2 regions of the Butyrivibrio sp. AD3002 genome follow, and region 2 is predicted to be linked to the other one. Evidence: a T-box and tRNA genes for the amino acid it is inferred to sense, from the RefSeq annotation. Region 2 holds a T-box; the other holds one or more tRNA genes.
What was found. A T-box is a leader RNA that pairs with one kind of tRNA and senses whether it is charged. The one in region 2 lies ahead of metG (methionine--tRNA ligase), so its partner is inferred to be a tRNA-Met.

Region 1 (3,430 bases), on a different contig from region 2:
ATCCGGAAATGCTGCGGTAACAGAAGAGGTAAATCAGCCGGTAGTTGTAGTAAATACAGCTTACCGCCACAACATTGGAGATAAGGTCATCTGCCAGGGTAACACCTATGAGGTGACTTCAAATGATGACGCAGACCTTACGGTAAAATTCATAAAGGCCAGATCAGAGGCTGCCGGCAGCATTACAATTCCTCTATCCATAGTAATCGATGGTAACGAATACAGAGTAACCGAGATAACGGATAATGCATTTTATGGCAATAAGAGCCTCAAGACGGCAGTTATTGGTGAGAATGTAGAGAAGATTGGCCAGAATGCTTTTTATGGCTGTAAGAAGCTTAAAAATGTTAAAATTAAGACACTGTTCCTTACGAAGAAAACAATAGGTACGGACGCCTTTAAAAAGATCAACAAAAAGGCTAAGATACAGGTTCCTAAGAGCAAGCTCAAAGCTTACAAGAAAATTCTTAAAGCAAGAGGTGTTTCAGGAAAATCACAGAAGGTTACACAAAAGTAACACGAATAATACAAATATCATAGATGGCACAAATAGCGCCTTCACTCGTTTAAAGCCTTCCCCCACCGGGGGAAGGTGGCACGAAGTGCCGGATGAGGGGAGGCGTATTTTCTTACATTGCTACGTATTCTGCAAGCAGCCTATATGTATTCTTAATTCCATCAATATGAGTTCTCTCATAGCCATGACTTGCTCTGGTGCCGGGGCCAATCGCAGCGTGCCTTATATCGAAGCCTGCCACAAGTGCCGGATCAGCGTCTGTTCCGTAGTGAGGAGTGAAAATATCGGGGACATAGTCAGCACCGGACTTTTTACCTGCTTCCTCAAGCTCTTTTATCATGTCAAGATTATAGGGGAATCTACTATCCATGCAGAATACTGAAACCTTGCGCTCAGAGCTGGTCTGCTCAGGTCCGATGCAGGCGATATCCAAAGCAAGGAAATCCTTAACATCGGAAGGAATGCAGGATCCGCCGTGTCCAATCTCTTCATAGAAGGGAATGAAAGCATAAATCTTACGATTTAATTTTATTTTGCCATCTTTAACATCGTGGAGCAGTTCCATAATAAGTGCGACAAGTGCCTTATCATCAATGAAGTGTGATTTGATATAGCCATTGGCATATGTGAATCTGGGTTCAACAGCTACATAATCACCAATTTCTATACCAAGCTTTCTGACGTCATCAGCGCTCTTGACATCCTCATCAAGAACTACAAAAGAATTGGTATCAAAGCTTGCAACTTCTTTGTTTAATTCGTCTTCTGTGACGTGAACTGAAGCATTCTTTCTCTGGACGCAGCCGGTTATAACTTTACCGCTTCTTGTATGAATACGAACATTCTCACGCTCGGTATGATATGCGTAGAGACCGCCAACCTTGTATACCTTAATTGTGCCATCATCATTGATGTGGCGAACCATCATGCCGATTGTATCGCCGTGAGCGGTGATAAGGAGCGGATTCCCTTCGCCGCCGATTTCAGCTAAAATGCCGCCCTTGTGAAGGGTGGTGGTTTTGTAGCCGAGCGCCTCGATTTCTTTTATAAGATAATCTTGAAGCTCGTGGTACTGACCTGTGACGGAATCAATAGCCAGCTCCTTTTCAAGCTCTTCAAGATATCGTTTTTCATTTAATTCATAGCTCATAAGATAAACCTTCCTTGTTTTGATAAAATTGTGACTGGTGGTCACTAAGATATAATAGCATAAAAAATAAGACATAGGTCACTGACTTATGTCTTATTCTACATAGCGAGAGGGGGATTCGAACCCTCGACACCGCGGGTATGAACCGCGTGCTCTAGCCAACTGAGCTATCTCGCCATATTCATTTTGTTGTCGTCTCTTGCCGACCGACTAGGATAGTATATCGCTCCCCAAAGGTAATGTCAACAATAATTTTAAATTTTTTTCAAAGAATTTTTGGAGCTCTATAAAGATAATTATAATACTTTTATATCGCTTTTTTAATAGTGAGTTAATTGACTTTGGATTTTCTCTAAAATACCATAAAGACATGATTAATCTTGTTTCAATTTATTCGTCCAATATAGTTGGACTTTTGGTAATGGCAGTGATCCTGCTCAGCCGTGGATGGCGAATTCAGAACAAGAATTCCGAAAGTCTGATACTTCTTGTGATGATTTTTTCTGTTATATCCGGCTGTATCGTTGATCCACTGGTTTTCTATTTTGATGGAAAGCCTGGGACATTTGTTCGCATTTTTTTGTATATCGGTAATTCGTTCCTGTTTTTCTTAAATGCCGTTATAGGACCGGCATATATAACTATAATTGTCAGACATATCAACGAAAGCCAGTCCTGTAGACAGAGGCTGATTGTATATTCATTGTGTCTAAGTGAGATACTGCTTCTTCTTATAAATCTATTTAAACCTCTTGTGTTCCTGATTGATGAAAACAATTGCTATCGAAGGCTCTCTTTTTATGGCGTGTACATAATAGTTGAGGCCTTTTTCCTGCTTTATGGATTGTATGAATACTTTGCGGCGAAGCGAAGAGGCAGAATCCTCAGCTTTTTCCCGACCTGGCAGTTTCTTGTTCCTATTGCGGTCGGTATGCTGGTGCAGACGGCATTGTACGGAGTATCTCTGATCTGGCCGTGTGTGGGTGTGTCTGTGTGCTGCATAGCACTGAGCCTTCAAAATGAGAATATCTACCTGGACAAACTGACAGGTGCGTTTAACCGTTTTTATCTTAATGAAATAGTGAATGCAGCAAAAAAACGCGGAGAAAAACTTTCGGCCTTAATGCTTGATATGAACGGATTTAAGCAGATAAACGACAACTATTCTCATACGGAAGGCGACAATGCACTAATTGCTATGGCCGATATTTTGAACCAGGTAGTAATGAATAACGGCGTTGTTATCCGCTTTGCAGGAGACGAGTTTATCGTAATTCTGGATAAAACAGCAACACATTCAATCGTTGATTATAAGGAATTTATTGCTGATGCTATAGAAGATTACAACGATGCGTCAAAAAAACCTTATAAACTGTCTGCGGCCATCGGTGGAGATATCATCGACCTAAGCACCGATGAGAACATCGATCTGATCAGCGAAATTGATAAGCATATGTATGCTGACAAAGAGGAGTACTATAAGAAGAATAACAGGCGCAAGAGGTAGGAAGTATCATTTTCACCGCGATTTGAGGATATTTCCATTTTGTGGTATATTTCAAAGAAGGCAATTACAGGAGAAATGCCATTTTAGGTATTTCTCTTTTACTTTATATAAAGGATTATTTTCTAATGTCAGATCAGAATATTGAATTATTCAATCGCATACTTGAGAGGGAATTCCAGGGGATTAGCCTCGAAAACCAGATTATGTTACTCATCATAGAAACCTGCATAGTTTTTATTCCCGGCTTGATTCTCTT
Region 2 (3,430 bases):
TTATTCTTTTCTGCTCTTTACTATGCTTTTCTATTCTTTATTGCTATATCCTTTGCTGCTTCCTGCTAAAATTTTTGTATTCTGCTATTTTTATCTGTTTTTTGCACGGAATTTCGATAACCGTAAGTCTATTTGCTTACTTTTTGATTTTAGACTTATGCTTTTCGATGTTTTTGAGTTTATTTACGTTATATAGTTCATATTTACTCAATATTGCATAAAAACATAGTGAGAATCCCCATTTTTCATTCTTAATATTGATAATTGGTAAGTCTATTTCAAGAAAATTGAGAAATAGACTTACGACCCAGTAAAATATTCTGTTAGAAGAATATTAATGAACTCAATAAAGTATAAAATCCCCTTCCCACAATATCAAGTATCTAACAGTAACTTATAACACTAACTTACAACATCAACTTATAGAAGCAACTGATAGCATTAACTCAAAACAACAGACCATCACCACCGACTCACAAGTCCTTAAGTTTATCTCTCTCCTCCTCTATAACAGCTTTGTCGAGGCGCTCGAACAGGATTGATATCTCAGGAAGTCTGTAACCTGAAGGAATCACTTTGAACTCCCAGTCCGTATTTATTCCAAGCCAGCTGCAGACCTTATCCGATGAAAATGGCAGGAATGGCGCAAGTACTACAGCCAGATTCGCAATGATCTGAACACACTGATACAAGGTATTTCTGCAGGCTGCCTCGTCGCTTGTTCTGGTTTTCCAGGGCTCCTGTTCGTCAAAATATTTGTTGGCTTTTCGCACCACTTCAAATACACCTTCTATGGCATCCTTGAAATTTCCTTTTTCGATCTGTTCACCTGTAGAGGTGTATAGCTGTTTCAGCGTATCATCCCAGTCTCCTGCGGAAGTTCCCTCCGGGATTACCCCATCAAAGTATTTGGCAATAAACGTAAGTGTTCTGTTTATGAAGTTTCCGTAAGCTCCGAGAAGTTCGCCGTTGTGATTATTGACATATTCTGACCAGGAAAAATCGGAGTCCTTTTTCTCGGGTCCGTTCGCCAGGAAATAATAGCGAAGAGAATCGGGATCATACTTATCCAGAAGGTCTTTTACCCAAATCGCATAATTTCTGCTTGTGGAAATCTTCTTTCCTTCCAATGTGAGATATTCACTTGATACTATCTGATCAGGAAGACGATATCCCGCGCCGTGGGCAATCAAAAGTGCAGGTAAAATAATAGTATGGAAGGGAATATTATCCTTACCATGGACATAGTAGTGCTTTGCATTTTCTCCGAAAAGCTCGTCAAAACTCTCACCTTCCCGGTCTGTTACCTGCTTAGCTGCAGACAAGTAACCAAGCACATTTTCTGCCCAGATATAAATTGTCTTTTTCTCATAGCCTTCCTTTGGAACAGGAATTCCCCATTCAAGGTCTCTGGTAAGTGCTCTGTCCCTAAGTCCCTCATCAATGTATCGGTTTGTGAAAGATATGGCATTTTTTCTCCAGTTCACCCCATTATCAACAAGGTCGCGGAGCTGTTTTTCCAGTTTACTTATAGCAATGTACAGATGAGTAGATGCCCGGAATGTCACCGGGTTCTTACAGACAGCACAGATAGGCTCTTTTAAAATTTCGGGATCAAGAACTGTTCCGCAGGAGTCACACTGATCTCCCCTTGCAGGCTCACCGCAAACAGGACAGATACCGGTTACAAATCTGTCCGCAAGGTAAGTATTGCAGCACTCGCAGTAGGCCTGAGGCGTCTCCTTTTCATAAACATAATCTCCGTCGTAGAGCTTTCTGTGGAATTCCTGCACGAACTCTTTATGCGCATCGTCGGAAGTTTTGGTATAGCAGTCGTAGCTAAACCCAAGACGATTAAAGCAGTCCACAAATTCTTCATGATAATGATCACTGATTTCCCGGGGCGATTTTCCCTCAGACTTAGCCCTGATGGCTACAGGTGTTCCGTGACAATCACTTCCGGAAACAAAATACACTTTGTCCTTACAGGCTCTGTGATATCTTGCAAGCACGTCGCCGGGAAGAAGCCCCGCAATATGTCCGATGTGTAATGAACCGTTGGCGTAGGGCCAGGCACCACCTATCAATATATTTCTGTTCATCTCATTTCCTCCTTTGAATTAAGTTTGATAACAATCAGCAGTTTCTTAATTTTTTGTACAAAAAAAGCCCTCCTCTCTGAATTATTTTCAGGGACGAGAGCTTACGCTTCGTGTTACCACCCTAATTCACTCACACCTCACGATATGAGCCTTAGCAACTACGGATGGGAAATGATCCATCGATAGTCCGGCACTGTAACGGGCGCACCCGTCGTAGCCTAAGTTCAAAAGAACCTCGGTACGCGGCTCCAAGACCATGTTCGGTTGCTGCTTGCTCACCGGCTCTCACCAAACGCCGACTCTCTGTAAAGCTCCTAACAACTTACTCTTTCTCTTCACAGCTTTGCTATAGGTTAGTACAAACATATAGTTATGTCAACTAAAATAAAAATATAAACTCCCCGGAATCTGTTTATGATTTCCGGGGAGAAGAGAATTATCTACAATAAGTTTCACTCAGCGACAGGCTGGAAATTGATGATCTCTGCATTCATTGCTTCATCAAACATACGCTGAAGCTCTGTATCATCACCTACCTTGTCTTCGCCGACATAATAGGTTGCATTTCCGTCGGTATCGAAGGTCTCGGAAGCTTCCTCAGCTACTGCAAGCTTGCCATCCTTGATTGTGTTCTTGGTAACAAAGTGGTGACCTGCTGTGATAAGCTTGCCATCAGCCATTGCCAGGGGATTAGCTGTTCCCTGTGAAGTAACACTGCCAAGATACTCAACAGCACCGTTATCATCATATATGAAAATCGATGAATCAATTGCTGCGTCTGTGTCATCCCACTTGTAGCAGCCGCTTGCTACCAAAAGAGCATCCGTTCCATCGATAGTTACATTTGCGTAGCCCATTCCGGGTTTCAGACTGTCAACGAGTTCAGTGAAGGTTGCGTACTGTGACATATCAACTTTTGAAAAATCTACAGGTGCAATATCTGAAAGAGGCTTTAGTTCAACGTCTGATTCCTTCTGATCCTCATAGTTCTTCATAGCTTCATCATACTCTTCCTCTGAGATAGGAGTCCACTCCTCCATATCATAGGTAGCAAACCAGGGCTTTTCCTCGTCCTCGTAGCCATCGTACTTATAGCCGTACTGACAAACCATATCTGTGTCATTGTTCATAAGTGCATAAAGTGTAACGCCGCTTTCCTCTGCTCCGCCGGAGTATTCGTTGGAGATAAATGAATTGTTGTATACATAGTATCTGTCTCTTGCTCCGCCGCTTACTACGTGAGTTGCTTCTTTGTCTACCATTGTGAATACATCGTAGATCGCACCGCTCTCAATATCACCTATGAAAAGTTCATCAATGCCGTCCAC

Region 1: it has a tRNA-Met gene. The T-box ahead of metG (methionine--tRNA ligase) is inferred to sense a tRNA for this amino acid. The anticodon was not compared.

What each region holds. Positions count from the first base shown of each region.
Region 1 covers NZ_ATVV01000003.1:196,579-200,008, forward strand. The annotation lists gene G596_RS0104285 (leucine-rich repeat protein) at 1-517, shown strand, start outside; gene G596_RS0104290 (M42 family metallopeptidase) at 630-1,667, opposite strand; tRNA gene G596_RS0104295 (tRNA-Met) at 1,771-1,844, opposite strand; gene G596_RS0104300 (GGDEF domain-containing protein) at 2,038-3,174, shown strand; gene G596_RS0104305 (VanZ family protein) at 3,216-3,430, shown strand, end outside.
Region 2 covers NZ_ATVV01000037.1:6,489-9,918, forward strand. The annotation lists gene metG (methionine--tRNA ligase) at 474-2,102, opposite strand; T-box leader at 2,189-2,450, opposite strand; gene G596_RS0118190 (hypothetical protein) at 2,555-3,430, opposite strand, start outside.